Regions from separate parts of the Alkalihalobacterium sp. APHAB7 genome, predicted to be linked through region 1. Evidence: predicted binding sites of a transcription regulator. Region 1 holds the regulator's gene; the other holds the start of a gene.
The links. The regulator NrdR, encoded in region 1, represses ribonucleotide reductase genes. The targets are predictions, from matches to a motif close to AACACNATATATNGTGTT.

Region 1 (8,313 bases):
TCTTTCAAACGAAATATTAAAAATGGTTCATAGTAAAATGTAGTATGTTTGTCAATGCCTTTTGCAAAGGCTTCATATAAATAATTTTCACGCTCATAAAAACAATGAATAGCCGGTATATCTTCTCGATCTCCGTTGATGATTTCGCAAGCTATACTTAGTATTTGCTCTTGCTCTTCGGGGTCATTAAAATAAAACATTTGATCAATAATTTCTAGCAGCCAATCTTCTTCCTTCGTTTCGATTACATGTTGAGCAAGAACAGATGCTAACAAAGGATGAAATGAATCATAGAAGTTGATTTCATCGTCTTCATATTGGATGTAGATCGTCGTATCTTCTTCCCCCTCCTCTATGTCTAACGTTACTTGCAAACCTAACTGAGTATATTTAGACATATACCGGGTAAGTTGATTATAGACTTGCTGGCAATCTTGCTGAGATTCAAATTGAATAGCAATCAATGGTAAATCCCCCTTAACCGATGAATTAACAATTTATTATACCGTTTCCCGGTTGTAAGCCTTCGTGCATGACAAATCATTCTAATTCATTCCTATGACAAGCTATAAAAAAAAGAACTAAAAAATACGCTTATTTGTTATAAAAACAAATAAGCGTACTATAAATGTTGAGTTCTCTAACTGTCATAACTACTAACAATCATTTGTGCTAAAGATTTATAAAACTCTTTGGATTCATCATCAAATAAATCGTCATCATGTTCAGTTAAATCAATTAAACAATGATCGCATTCAAAGGTCGCATACGTTCGATGCCCATCCGTCTTCAATGGAACATTCTCCTCCTTTCAACTTATTGTTAGTATAATTCTCTTAGTAAAAATAAGTATTCTAAAAATAATGGAAAATATAGCACTCATTTCTTTGAGTTGTCTATGTCTTATTTTGTAATTGCATACGCCTCGGGCATTTTAGATACAGTAAGGTTAAGACGATGTAGATGTTTTCGTATCCCACAACGTTCCCACGTTTTAAAAATTGGTACTTTTAGTACCTCCTTCGGATAAAAGATCCCAATGTTTGTTAATTCTTCAAAGGTTAGTCCTTGCCGAGCATAATAATCGATCATTTCATCCCGCTTGTCAATTACTTCTAAAAATCGCTGCATTTCTACTTGGAATTCTTGTTTGGAAAATATGCCTTTTTGGTGTCCTGTTATAAAGGTATTCGCATCAAGAGTCAGCAGGCGCTTTCCAGACTGAATAAAGTCCTCAATACTTCCATCCGTACCGTTATACCACGGACCAAATGTCGTCATGTCATAATCACCAACATAGACTACACCCAAATCCGGGAAGTAGGGAGAAGATAAGCCCGCTGTATGCCCTGGTGTGTGTAATAGCACCGTCTTAATCCCACCAAAGCTATATTCTACTTCATATTTATACGTTCCTGAAATTTGCTGTAAATTGTTTACCCATTCCTGAGGCAGTTGTTTTTTCCACTGCTCAATTCCAGCCTCTCCCCATTCTTCATATATCCCATTAGCTTTTGCAATCCCTTCAATTGATCTTGCTGTGTCAAACTCGAGTGGATTTATCCACTTTTCGGCCTTTGGGAAAAGATGATTATACTGAGTATGATCTGGATGATAGTGGGTATTTAATATTAATTCAATACCAAACTGGTCATTAACCTCTAAAAGAGTTTTAGGATCTGCTCCACAATCGATTAACACTTTTTCAGGACAATCAATAAATATATTTCTAGAATAAGGTACTTTACTGTTATTTTGGCCTTCTATGATCAGCAGTGGCCCAATACGCTTCATTTCTTTCACCTCTTAGAGTGTTATTATTTCTATTACAAAAAAACGCAATCATTTACTTGAAAGTCGCACTCGCATTTTGAATGAATATTCATTCATTATATCATATTATTTTGAAATTTTTAACTAATCTGTTTTCATTATTAAAAAGGGAGATGACCTTTTAAGGCCATCTCCTCTGATCATTGATTTCAATTAGTTTTGCATAACAAAATCTTTTGCTGTTTTTTCGTCGTTATCAAATACGCGTAAAGTCTTATATTTTGTATTACGTTGCGCTGGAATTTTACCCGCTTCTCGTATTAATTGCAAAATCTGATTTGTATTTACTTTATGGGTTGTCCCCGCAGCAGATACAACATTTTCTTCCATCATCGTACTGCCGAAGTCGTTACAACCGTAAGATAACGATTGTTTTCCTACTTCAGGCCCCATCGTCACCCAAGACGACTGGAAGTTCGCAATATTATCTAAGAAGATACGAGAGATTGCGACATTTTTTAAATACCCTCGTGGTGAAATTTTTTCACCTTTTAGGTTGGTGTTATCGGGTTGGAATGTCCAAGAAATAAACGCAAGGAAACAATCTGCTTCATCTTGTGCATCACGGACTCGTTGAAGGTGAAGTGCACGTTCTTCAATCGTTTCACCTAAACCAATAACCATTGTGGCTGTACCGTGCATGCCCACTTTCTTAACGGTTTTCATACAATCGATCCACTCTTGCCACGTATCTTTTATTCGACTTACCCGTCTGCGAGTCTCTTCAGTTAAAATCTCAGCACCGCCACCCGGCACGGAATCTAATCCCGCTTCTTTTAGTTGAATTAGAACTTCTTCTAAAGACAAGCCGGAGACTTCAGCCATTTTGTAAATTTCAGCAGGTGAAAAAGAGTGCATCGTAATATCAAAGCGCTCTTTTATCTTTTTTAATAAATCTGTGTAATATGAAAATGGCAGATCTGGATTCGTTCCACCTTGCATTAAGATTTCAGTTCCACCAACATCAACAGTTTCTTGAATTTTCTTGAATACTTCTTCATCTTCAAGAACATAGCCTTCTGCATGCCCTGGTGGTCTGTAAAATGCACAAAAGCGACAATACGTATCACAGAAATTTGTATAGTTCACGTTCCTACCGATAACAAAAGTTGTCACTGGTTCTGGGTGCCATTTTTTCATAATCGTATTTGCTGCCTCACCCATTTTTTCTACTTCATCACTTTTATAGAGCTCGATGCAGTCTTCTAATGAAATTCGTTCCCCGTTCACTGCACGCTCGAGAATGTGGTCAATGCTCATCTGATTCATTACCCCCAACTTTATCAACTAGTATTATACTATCATAGATTATAAAAAATTGCCCATTCTAAAGAAAAGCGGAAGCGCCCGTTTTGCGACGTACGGACTGGAGCACACCGTATGAGATAAAGGAAACACGGTGATCGTTAGTGAGCCGATGTTGACTTATCGCAAGGAGGTGAGCGAAGTCTCGCTAGTCGCTGGGCGCTGGAGCTAGACACCTTCGAATTTATACTTTATCTCTCAAAAAAGACTAATTCCGCTCTCTTCGATTCGAGCCATCAACATAAACCGGTCTAGTATAATGACGTATTCTCTCCATAATTCGTTTCGCTTTTAACTGTTCAAACCCGCCACGATCCGAGTATGATAAGTGTTCTTCTAATTCTTCATAATCGAAATTTGATGTGAATAAAGTTGGGAGCTTTTCTAGCATTCGATATTGGAGGATAACGCCTAAAACATCATCGCGTATCCAACTGGACAAACTTTCCGCACCGATATCATCTAAAATAAGCACTTTGGCATTTTTTACTCGTTCTAGCTTTGTATTCAATGTCCCGTCACCAATAGATTGCTTCATTTCCCTAAAGAAATCCGGAGTATAAACGAGCATCGTTTCAATCCCTCGGTCTGCTAACGCGTTTGCCACAGCACCCATAATATACGTTTTACCGACACCAAATTTCCCATATAAATATAAACCCATGGAATGGTTGCCTGGATCAGCTTCCATGACAAATTCTAATGCAGCAGCAGTCGCTGCCATGCGCAATTCTTCTTTTTGATCAATATTTTCAAACCTTGCTTCAAGAATATCTTTAGGTATATATAAACTTTTTATAAGTGATTGTTGTTTCTGTTGTCGATCTTTTCTAAGTTTGGTTTCACAAATCTCAAAGCGAATATCAACATAACTTCTTTCTATCGCTAGGCGAGGTTTGTACCCTTGCATTAAGTTAGAACATTTTTCAAGTCCTGGACAGTTATTACACGTATTCAGCTCTTTTCGATATTGATCTAACTTTGGCAAACTTTTTTCGAGCATTTCAAGGGAGACTTGAGGGTTTGCTTGGATAAATTCATTAATAATAGGATCGGTAAAGATCTCATGCTTCATCTTCTCGTATTGCTTTAAAAACTTTTCCCCGCTCATCATTTTTTGAAGGGAGGATTGAATGGATTCCATCTAATCTTCCTCCTTTAGCACTTTATTTTGCTTTAATTGCTCCATCATTTTCTTGATTTTTTCTTTTTCCTGAGCTAATTTAGGGTCTTGGTTATTATTATTATCTGAAGGCGTCGCTGAAGACTTTTCTTCTTGTTCTTTCAATAGCCATTTCGGTAATTTATCTTTACGTACAGAAGATTTTTTCGGTCGCCCTTTTTCCACTTTACCAACTGGAGAGTCATTTTTACTTTGTTGGTACGCTGTATTTTTTTGATACTCGATTCTGGCTAATTCCATTGCTTCTTTTACAGTTTTAATATTTTTTCTGGACCAGTGCCCAGCAATTTTATCAATTAAAGCCTTTGTTAGCTTCATATCATTGCGAATTAAAACTGAATCAATCAGTACGTTCACAACACCAGGCATTAGCTGATAATCGAGAAGTAAACTTTCAATGATTTTCACATCAGCTAAAGGAACTTTGGCACCATCTGATCGGCTTTCAAGTAAATCGAGTGGCGATGTGGTTTCATACAGTGATATCATTTTTTCCTCTTCTGTTTGTGGAACTTTCCCGCTCATTTCACGGTGTTCTAACGGATGAGTTTTTAACCCAAGGGTAGGGGGCTCATTTCCATACTCTATTTTATACCATTCTTGCGCTCGTTTTCTTAATTCCTCTACATTCAACTCATCATCATGAAGAAGCGCTTGTTGGATTAATCGGCTCATTTCTAAAGGTTCAATTCGATATACGAAAGCTAGACGTATAATGACTTTTTTTATCTCTACTGTCAGTAACTTTTTTGCATTACTAAACGTTCCTAAATCAGATTCTAACAATTGAAAGTCATAAGAGTGATCCGCAAACAACAGGTCTTGTTCTTGCCCTCTTTGTACGACTTCTTTATTAGGGTCAATTTCTAATGCTTCAATTAACTCTGATTGGTGATGAGTAGCGATTTCGGAATGCGATAAAGAAGTGAATACTTCGTCAAACGCATACGTTACTTCTTCATACCCTGCTTCATCTAATTTGTCGATTAAAAACCGCTCTCTAATTTGTCGATATTTCGTCTTCCCTAATCGATTATATAGATAAACACTTAAAACGTCATTTGTAAAAAATGCCTGTGGTGACATCGGGGGCTGAAGCTCATATAGATAAGTGGAGTAATCATCCTGTTTTTTCTTGTACGTTTTTAATAATCCAATTGCTTCTAACTTTTTTCGTTCTTGAAAAAGTTGTGGTAATGGTAGATCCATACTAATCATTAACTGTCGATGTGTAGTCTCTTCACTCCAGTAAATATCATCTTCTAACTCACTCCACAAGGTCATATACAAGCTATAAGCTACCGCACCAATTAAGGGTTGGTATAACAATATAAGTACTCTCTGATCTTGAACCGTTAATTGGTCTTTCGCTCGAATCATCAAACGGTCAACTGGCAAAAGCTCTTTCCAATGCCATTCCATTCATACCACCTATCCTTACTTCAATCTAATCTATAAAGTGAAACTTTTTCAGTGTTTCTTCATTCTCCACTGAAAATTAGTTGAACCAATCGGGTTGTTACTGGCGCTTGTCTCCCACTTAGCCTTTTTCGCTTCCTCAAAGGCTTGAAGTGGGCGTCTTAGCGCCAGTTAAACGGGATAAAAGTGAAAAAGAGCTCTCAGCAGACAGCTTAAAGCTCATTTATTTCTTAGTCGTATTTCGATCAATTAGATCTTTAAGTTCATCGATAAAAACATTAATATCCTTAAATTGACGGTAGACTGATGCAAACCGGACATAAGCAACATCATCCACACCGGCTAATATTTCCATAACCAATTCACCGACAACTCGGCTCTCCACTTCATTCAACCCTTTGCTTCGAAGCTCACGTTCAACCTTCGTCACAATTTCATTGAGCTGCTCTAAGGAAACTGGTCGTTTTTCACAAGCGCGAATAAGCCCTCTTAATATCTTTTCACGGCTAAACTCTTGTCGCGTACCATCTTTTTTTACAATAATGATTGGATGTTCTTCAACAGTCTCAAACGTTGTAAAACGATAATTGCAAGATTCACATTCTCTTCTTCTACGAATCGATTTCCCTTCATGGCTAGGTCTCGAGTCAAGAACTTTAGTTCCATTATATTCACATGCTGGACAACGCATTCAGTATCAACTCCACTTTGTCTTGCATTTGGCTTGGCGAACAAAATATACTACTTTAATAATAAATAAAAACTCGAAAAATGACAAGAAATCGTTCACAGATTGATTAGAAAAACGCTGATTTTAAGGGAATAACGTAAATTACTGTTAACAAAAACAGATAACAATACCTTTTTTGTAAAAGGCTGTTTTCGTAAACTTTGTTGCTTTTGGACCGTTTTCGAAAATAAAATAGCCTTATCAAGACAAATTCATTTGTCTGAACGGCTATTTTATTTTCAAAAGCTTCACGCATAGCGTGAAGAGCCAAGCATTCGCTTGGCTTACGGTCCAAAAGCACGGAGCAACAATCTTTGTAAAAAGAGCCTTGTAAAACTATAGACAATGTAGATCCTTATCCGTCGAATCAAAAAGAGATGGTTTCCACCACCTCTTTTTTACGCATTACAATGCTTGAACTTTCGATTTTTCAACCTTGATAGGACCCATTCCTCTTGGCACTTCAATAATTTCACTTGTTGTCGCCTGTAGTGCTTTAGATATAAAATTTGAAGCTACATTCGGGTCGATTCGATCTCCACAAGTGTAAACATCGATACTAGCGTACCCATGTTCAGGAAAGCTGTGAATCGTTAAATGTGATTCTGAAATAATTACAACTCCACTAACACCGTGTGGGGCAAATTTGTGAAATGCAACTTCACGTACTTCCGCTCCCGACTCCAATGCTGCGTCAACGAATACTCTCTCAATAAAATTCATATCATTCAACTTCTCTACGTTACATCCCCATAATTCAGCGATTACGTGACGACCCATAGTATCCATAAGTTGAATCCCCCTTTGTAAAAAAAATGTCATGCCTTCTCAAGCATGTAGGAATGTTAAGGTACCACGGGGGAAAGTTAGTCCAGAGAGGTCCTAACCCTTTGAGTAGCTAACTATTCCTGATTTGCTTATTTGAAGTTCACGTGAATTAGTATACTTGTTTTAATTTTTATTTGCAATAATAAATTAACAAGTGTTTTTCTGATCCCCTATGATTGAACCGCTTTAGATTTTGGTACCTTAAGCATGTTATCCTATACGCCAATTGAAACAAAAAATGGATACATTAATACTCGCCTGGTGGTAAGCGAAGTATCACTTTATTGTTAACCCACTTTCATTTGTATATACCCTTTTTGAAGGAAACATAACAAAGCTGACCCGGTCAATCGCAGGTCAGCCATCATTTATTCCATACTAATTAGTTGGTATTACACGTGAAGTTTTGCATCGTTTACAATCTTTTCTGCAACAAGGTTAACAAGGTCTACAACACGACAAGAGTAACCCCACTCATTATCATACCAAGCTAAAACTTTTAACTGGCGGTCTCCTAATACCATTGTCGATAAGCCATCAATGATTGAAGAATTTTCGTTACCATTAAAGTCAATCGAAACTAGCGGCTCATCAGTGTAACCTAAAATTCCTTCTAGTTCATTGTTTGCAGCATTTCTTAATACTTCATTTACTTCTTCTACCGTTACATCTTTCTTAACTTGAACAACAAAGTCAACTAAAGAAACGTTAGGTGTTGGTACTCGTAATGCCATACCGTTTAATTTTCCGTTCAGGTTTGGTAAAACTTTCGCAATTGCTTTAGCTGCTCCAGTAGACGTTGGAATAATCGATTGAGCGCATGCACGAGCTCTTCGTAAATCTTTGTGTGGATTGTCAATATTCTTTTGGTCGTTTGTATAAGAATGAACAGTTGTCATCATTCCTGTTTCAATTCCAAATGCTTCATCTATAACTTTAGCAACTGGTGCAAGACAGTTTGTTGTACAAGATGCATTTGAAATCACATCGTGCTTTTCATGAATGTAATCGGCAT
Region 2 (8,313 bases), on a different contig from region 1:
CGGGTCATCTTTTTGGTTTTGTTCTAATGATTGTTGATTTTCCAATGTACACCACCTCCAATTGTAGTATGTCCCATCTTTTTCTATAGTTTTCATTAAATTTCATTTCCATTCATTTGGCCGTTAAATGGATATCTTTAGAAATTTTCTAGAAATATGTGTAATTTAAATAATAAAGGGGAAATCTATGAACAGGAAGATATCAATAGAGGAATTATGGACATTGTTGTAGAATATAAATTAAAAAATAATAATTTATGTTTAGATTCCTTAACTTATGCAACTATGATAATCGAGGCCATGCAGTCTCAGACACATAAATCAAAAATAAAGTGTAATAAATTCTTTGTAGATCTTCTATAAATCAACTTTTGCTAATTCTGTGGAGGTGAGCCAAATGTCTCGTAAAATGTACAATCCTCTTGTTTTAATTCTTATTGGGTTAGCTGTGTTCGGCTTTTTTTATCGACTAATTACAGAGCCGTTACAATTATTGACCCAGTTCATTATTTTTGGGGCTATTGCTGCAATCCTATTTTTCTTGTACAAACGCTTCCTTGCGAAGCAATTTGGAGTGGAAGGGACCTCTCACCGTCCGAAACAACAGGTCAAAAATAAAATAAAGAAAACGACCAACGTCATCCCGCATCGTAAGAAGGCTGGACAAAAGAAAGCATCCAATCGTACGCTAAATAAACGAAGTTCAGCACCAACTTTAACAGTGATTGAAGGAAAAAAAGGAAAGAAAAAAAATCGTGCACTGTTTTAAGTTGCGCGATTTTTTCTTTATCCATGAAATAGGAGATATTTTCACATATAATAAAGGAGAGTCTTTTAGTTATTTTCTTTTATGAAAGGAGGTCAAACATGTTTGAGTCCAACTTCCTCACTTGGTTACTGTCGTTAGAACATCCGATCCTTGATTTTTTCATGTCTCTTTTTCAACTGATTAGTCATGAATATATTTATTTTATATTCATTCCTATTATTTACTGGGCCATTCACAAACAGACCGGTTTTCAGCTTTTATCTTTATTTTTATTTTCCATGTATGTTAACAGCTTTATTAAAGATGTCTTTATGATTGAACGGCCAGAAATTACAAAACTTGATCATGGATATTCATTCCCGAGCAATCATACACAAGCAGCGACTACGTTTTGGGGCTATCTCATTCCTGCTGTAACTAAACAATGGTTTACTATATTTGCTTGCTTTATTATTGCTTTAGTCGCGTTTGCTCAATTATACTCAGGATCTCATTGGCCATTCGATGTCCTAGGAGCTATTATTATCGGGTCGTTTCTAGTTTACGCTAGTTACCGATCACTAGACTGGACGGGTGGGATGCCTGAGCGAATCAAACTATCACTCTGGATCATTATTCCTGTTGCACTTTTTGTTCTTTCCCCGGATCAAGCTTTATATAGTGGTTTATTACTTGGTGCCGGTATCGGCTATCACCTAGAACAAACCAAGAACCGTATGGATATTAAAGTTCCGTTTATCAAAAGAGTAATAGCTATAATTATAGGTCTAATGGGAATTATTGCCCTTCAAACGGTTGGATTGTATTTACCAGATCAATCAGCTATTGAATTCATTTATGCAATTGGTATCGGATTATGGATTACCTATATTGCACCGATTTTATTTGTCAGTTTAAAGATTTATGGACAACAAGGAAATAAAATAGGGGTGTAACCATTGTTAGTACACCCACTTCTTTAAAAACTTGTGTGTACGCTCTCTTCCTAAAAGAATGAGAGCTTCTTTTTTTTCCTCAGTTAAATCAAAATCGGTGGCTTTGACATCTGTTACAGGGATAAATACAATATTTTTGGCATGTTCTTTCACGATATAACGGACATCGTGAGCTTTACGCATCGTTTCAAACAAGGACTGGAACATATCGATCCCATTCTTAATTTCATACGGTGGAATTTCATCTAAGTCTGGGGTCAACCTAAACCCTAATACAGGCCTTACAATCTTTTGATTTATGTCTTTCATAAAAAGCCATAAAGGAAAATTACTCAGAACCCCGCCGTCCACTATATATGATTTTTTACCTGAGGGATTATATACTTTGACTGGTTCAAAGAAATACGGAATAGCACTGCTCATTCTTACTGCTCTGGCAACAGAGAATTTTTCTGGAATAATACCATAGGCCGGTAAATCATCAGGAAGGACAACGATTTGTCCTCTACTTAAATCAGAAGCAATAATTTTAAGTGTTCCTTTTGGTATATCAGCAAATGTTTTGACTCCTTTCTTTGCCAACTTCTCAGCAATCCACTGTTCTAATGCATCTCCCTTATACATCCCCAAGTTAAAATACAATTGCACCCACTTCATCCATTTAAAGGGGATGACTGTTTTTCTGCCGTCCATAAATTCAGCCACATTAAGTTCATTCAACATGTCATTAAGTTCATGACTCGTATATCCCGCTTTCAATAGTGCTGAAAATAATGCGCCTGCACTTGTCCCCGCCAATCTCTCGAAAGTATAACCCTTTTCCTCGAGAACTTGCGTTGCCCCGATAAACGCAAATGCACGGACGCCACCTCCAGCAAAAACACCATCTATTTTCATAACCTTCTCCTCCTCCTCATAATAAAATATGTGTCAATTGTCTAAGGAGGTACAATAGTTGAAAAAAATTTTTTTGGCGGTGGTTATACTGTTTTAGGTGGACAATGCGTATAAAGTGAGGAAACGGAATTAGTTATGAACATTAAAAGAACCAACAAAAAAAGCTGACTCAACTGGCCACTAAATGTGCCCTTTTGAGTCAGCCTCTTCTTCATTTCGTTTTTGAACATTACGCAATTCATTAATACGCTGTTCGTCTTCCTGAAAATATTGAACGAGGTCACCAATGCGATCTATTGCGTCCCAACTTAAATGATGTTCAATTCCCTCTACATCCACATAGATGTTTTCATTTGTTACGCCGATAATTTTCATAAAGTCTTCTAACAAATCATGGCGGTATACTAAACGCTTACCGATTTTTTTACCTTTTGGAGTTAAAACCAATCCACGGTATTTCTCATATATTAAGTATTCGCTTTTATCAAGTTTTTGAACCATTTTTGTGACGGAAGACGGATGAACTTCCAATGCCTCTGCAATATCCGAAACCCTGGCATACCCTTTATCTTCAATAAGCATATATATCCGTTCTAAATAATCTTCCATACTAGGTGTTGGCATCGGTACTCCTCCACTCCATTCGTCTCTTGTCCAATTAAGTCTAAACTATATTTTACTATAACTGACGATGGACAACAATGTTTTTCCTCTAAATTAAAGAGTCCGGCATCTTTACTCGCGTTTATAGTGGACATACATAGAACGCACTATATCGCGAAAGAGCCAGACTCTTTTTATTCAACTACACTTATTTTATCGTTTATTCCTTATAGACCACACTTTAATTGAGCACCACAACTTGTGCACGTGTTACAACCGCCCAGGTCTTCAACTGTCCCTTCACGACATACTGGGCAAGTATCTCCAACTTCAGAACCGAATGTGACTTTAGTTGAACGAAGATCTGCAATCGTATCTACTAATACAACAGTTTGCTTTTTGGTGGAACTTTCCGGTGCCTCATTATTAAATGTATTTTCTTCAGCACTTAACGTTAACACTTGAGCATCACGACTTCCATCAACATAAACCGTTCCGCCCTTAGCACCGCCTTTGTAGAGACGTTCGTAAACCTTTTGTACTTGTTCTACTGTGTAGCCTCTAGGAGCATTTACAGTTTTTGATAATGAGCTGTCTACCCAACGTTGGATCACACACTGTACATCTGCATGCGCTTCAGGAGATAACTCCATCGAAGAAACGAACCATTCAGGTAAGTTGTCTTTGTTTACTTCTGGATTAACACTCAAATATTCTTGAACAATTTCCGCATTTACTTCAATAAACTTCCCTAAGCGGCCACTACGGTAGTACGAGAATGAGAAGTATGGTTCCAGACCTGTAGATACGCCAACCATCGTCCCCGTAGATCCAGTAGGAGCTACTGTTAATAGATGAGAGTTACGGATCCCATGTTCAAGAATTCCTTGACGAATATCCTCAGGCATTTTCTTCATGTATCCTGTATTAATAAATGCTTCTCTTAATGCAACCGTGTCTTCGTACGTTTCCCCTACTAAGAAAGGAAAACTTCCTTTTTCTTTCGCAAGGTCAATACTTGTTCGATAAGCTGTAGTGGCAATGGTTTCGAAAATACGATCAACCATTTGGTCTCCTTCTTCAGAACCGTAAACTGTTTCACAATAGATGAGTAAGTCATGTAACCCCATAACTCCTAGACCGACACGACGTTCACCTTTTGCTTGTTTTGTATTTTGTTCTAAGAAGTAAGGAGTAGCATCAATTACATTATCTTGCATACGCACTCCAACTTCAACGGTTTGCTTTAACTTTTCAAAGTCAACAACTTTATTTTCTTTATCTGCCATTTCAGCTAAGTTAATCGCTGCAAGGTTACAAACTGAATATGGCGCAAGTGGTTGTTCTCCACACGGATTCGTTGCAACTACCTTTTGACCGTATGCTTTAGCATTTGTCATGTCGTTTGCATTATCAATAAAGAAAATTCCAGGTTCAGCTGAATACGTCGCGCAAATATTGATTAAGTTCCATAATTCTTTCGCTTTAATCGTACGGTACGTTCTGACTTTAAAACCGCGTTTCTCCCACTCACGTACATCGCCGTAATCATGCCATTCTTTATTATATATTCCCATTTCTTCTTCCGTATAGTTCTCAACATCTGGAAAGCGTAATGGGTATTTTGCGTCTTTTTCAACGGCTTCCATAAATTCTTTCGTTAAACATACTGAGATATTCGCACCTGTTAAGAACTCAGAGTTATTAACCGTATATGTTCCTCCAACCGCTAACTTCTCTTCTGCTTCTTTAATTATTTTATCGTCAAATCCACCTTGACCTTCGACATTTTTAAAGTTAACTATGCCTTGATACATTGCTTGTTCTACGTTTGAAAGTGGATTGAACTTTAATTTATCTTTTACTAGCTTTTTAATTTGATCGTCTTTAGTCGTCTCTAGTAAGAAACGTAAGATCCGAGGGTTTTGCATTTTAGAAATTATGAATTCTAAAATATCCGGATGCCAATCTGATAGCATAATCATTTGAGCACCACGTCTTGAACCGCCTTGCTCAACTAGATGTGTTAACTTTGCAATATCATCTAACCAAGATACTGATCCAGACGATTTACCGTTTACTCCTCTTGCTAGAGTGTTTCGAGGTCGTAATGTTGAACCGTTTGTTCCAACTCCGCCACCTCGACTCATAATCTCCATTACTTGTTTACGGTGTTCTGAAATACCTTCTCTTGAGTCTTTTACATACGGCATCACGTAGCAGTTAAAGTAGGTAACGTCCGTTCCTGCACCTGCACCATATAAAACTCGTCCAGCCGGTATAAAATTCATATGAACTAGTTCATGATAGAAATTTTCAAATGTTTCTTGGCGTTTTTTCTCATCTACTTCAGCAGATGCTAGGCCCGTAGCAACACGCTTAGCTATTTGCTCATAATAAATCTCTAATGGCTTTTCTATTGTATCTAGTGAGCGTTCGACGATGCCTGTTTGCATTTCGTTCGGTTCATCTAAAACACCATGAAATTCTTCATCAACGAGTACTTTCGCTTTATTAGCTTCTCGATTGATTTCAAGAATAAAACCAAAGCCTCTCGCTGGGAACTTAGGGTCATCTTTCACAGTAAGAACGACGAAATCCCCTTCTTCCAGTGTTTTCTTTTCTGTGTCTTTAAATGTGTAACGATCGAGCATTACGAGGCGAGAAACACCTTTTTTTGTAATGTTCATGTCTCCTGTTATTGGATGAACTTGAGGAAACACCTTAATATCATCATTGAGTTTTTCTTTGTTGATCGTCATCACCTTTGACATCATCATCGTCATACAAATAAGCTCCTCTCTTTTGTATCTTATCTATTTTTCTTCTGCTGAACATGTTGTATGTAGCAAAGAGGTTTAATGTTTAAAAGTTACCAACAATTTCTTAATACGGGTAACTTGGACAAGCGTAACATAAAACAATTCCCAAATCAATATATTGTGTATCAAAGAATTAAATATATACTATATGTTGTGAATTTGTCGTCCGCACATCTTATTTGTCAATGTTAAAAGAAATGAAAAAAACAGAGATATTTCGAGAATAGAGTAAATTTACTACTTAAATTCGACGTAATCAAACAATTTTCTTTGTTGCATTTTAGTAATAGTCAAAAAGGTTGATTTGTAGCGTTTCTAACATTTCCTTAACAACTTTTAGGTAATAATACCTAGAGAATCTCTAAAGCGAAAATGATAAATTGAAGTACAAGACATTTAAGGAGGAAAAAATATTGGACTACGTTCTTTACCAAAATCGTATTATACCAAAAAATGAACTACATATAGATATGGATGATAGAGGATATAATTTTGGAGATGGAATATATGAAGTTGTACGTGTTTATAACGGTATTCCATTTGCTATGGAGGAACATTTAGACCGTTTAAAACAAAGTGCAACAGCTCTTGATATGTCTGTTCCTTATACTATGGATACAATAGAGGAACTCATAAATAGCTTAATTGAAAAAAATAAGATTATTAGTGGAATGATATACTTTCAGCTAACAAGGGGTATTCAACCACGTAATCATTTATACTCACGAGATATAGAGCCTGTTCTTAGCGGTTTCTCAAAGCCACTTGAAACTAATGTCGAATGGCAGCAGAACGGCCTTGATACGTGGATGACAAAAGATATCCGTTGGCTTCGCTGTGACATAAAAACCATTAACTTATTAGGAAATATCATGGCGAAAAGAGAAGCAAGTGATAATAATTGTCATGAAGCGCTTCAACATCGTGAAGGGCTGGTAACTGAAGGTTCATCTTCAAATCTTTTTATTGTTAAAGATGATGTTATTTATACACATCCATCTACCAATTTAATTCTTAATGGCATCACGAGAAGAATTACCATCCGTTTAGCTTATCAAATAGAAGCAACAATTAAAGAGGAACCATTTACGTTGGAAGAATTAAAACAAGCTGATGAAGTTTTTATTACGAGTACAACAATGGAAGTTACTCCCGTTCGTTCAATTAAAGGAGATCTAACCGCTTCGTATAGTATTGGACCGTGGACAAGGAAATTACAACATGCTTTTACAGACTACAGAAAGAAGCAGCAGTAGACACTGCTGCTTCATTTTTTATAATTCCAACTATCATTTGCATATCTTTCATTCGCAATATTTTGAACTATTTCTTTTTCTTCTTCCGTTAGTGTGTAAGGTTCTAATTTAATATCAAGCCCACGTTCAAATCCTAGCTTAAATGCTTCCTTCGCCTCTTCATAACTAACAGGTCGCTCTCTTAATTCATTAATTGCAACAGCCTTATTTTTAAAATTCTTTTGCAGTCTCTCACGCACCCGATCACTCGGATATTTAAATAGATCAAATAATTGGTCCTCGTCTAGATCTAAAATGATAGACCCATGTTGCAAAATAACCCCTTTTTGCCTTGTTTGTGCACTTCCCGCAACTTTTCTACCTTCAACGACTAATTCATACCAAGAAGGGGCATCGAAACAAACAGCTGATCGTGGATTTTTTAAAGCATCTTTTTCTTGCTGCGATTTGGGGATAGCAAAATATGTGTCTAGTCCTAGTTCTTTAAATCCTTCTAGCAGCCCCTGTGAAATAACGCGATACGCCTCAGTAACTGTTTTAGGCATTTCCGGATGCGCTTCAGAAACTATCACGCTATATGTTAATTCTTTATCGTGAAGGACCCCTCTACCTCCTGTCGGCCTGCGAACAAAACCTAAGCCATACTTTTTCACGGCATCCATATTTATTTCTTTTTCTACTTTTTGAAAATAACCAATGGATAATGTAGGGGGATTCCAGCCATAAAAACGGATCGTCGGTGGAATAACACCCTCACTGTGCCAATTTAATAAAGCTTCGTCTAACGCCATATTATAAGCTGGTGAACTGAAGCCAGAATCAATAAACCGCCATGTCTCTTTCATCATACATTTCCTCTTTTCTACTACTAAAATACAAACCTAAGTGTATCAAAAGTCGAATTAAAACAAAAGAAACAAACTTTTGTTTATACATTCTCAATAAACTCCTTAAATAAGCAATTACTTAGTAGACAAACCATAAACTACTACCAACAATTACTTTGCGAAAAATGCCTTCCATGTTTATAA

Region 2: ACNSTQ_RS09050 (vitamin B12-dependent ribonucleotide reductase) is a predicted target of NrdR. The motif match lies at 6,134-6,151, and genes of this name have one in related genera.

Annotation. Positions count from the first base shown of each region.
Region 1 covers NZ_JBLWFS010000045.1:8,607-16,919, reverse strand. Annotated here, with positions in the region: gene ytxC (putative sporulation protein YtxC) at 1-464, opposite strand, end outside; gene ACNSTQ_RS22310 (hypothetical protein) at 641-793, opposite strand; gene ACNSTQ_RS22305 (MBL fold metallo-hydrolase) at 904-1,794, opposite strand; gene mqnC (cyclic dehypoxanthinyl futalosine synthase) at 1,987-3,093, opposite strand; gene dnaI (primosomal protein DnaI) at 3,347-4,282, opposite strand; gene ACNSTQ_RS22290 (replication initiation and membrane attachment family protein) at 4,283-5,743, opposite strand; gene nrdR (transcriptional regulator NrdR) at 5,964-6,431, opposite strand; gene speD (adenosylmethionine decarboxylase) at 6,876-7,259, opposite strand; gene ACNSTQ_RS22275 (glyceraldehyde-3-phosphate dehydrogenase) at 7,691-8,313, opposite strand, start outside.
Region 2 covers NZ_JBLWFS010000007.1:16,844-25,156, reverse strand. Annotated here, with positions in the region: gene ACNSTQ_RS09075 (YqhR family membrane protein) at 1-96, opposite strand, end outside; gene ACNSTQ_RS09070 (SA1362 family protein) at 398-769, shown strand; gene ACNSTQ_RS09065 (phosphatase PAP2 family protein) at 868-1,704, shown strand; gene ACNSTQ_RS09060 (patatin-like phospholipase family protein) at 1,711-2,601, opposite strand; gene mntR (transcriptional regulator MntR) at 2,782-3,225, opposite strand; gene ACNSTQ_RS09050 (vitamin B12-dependent ribonucleotide reductase) at 3,432-5,990, opposite strand; gene dat (D-amino-acid transaminase) at 6,440-7,282, shown strand; gene ACNSTQ_RS09040 (lipoate--protein ligase family protein) at 7,294-8,130, opposite strand.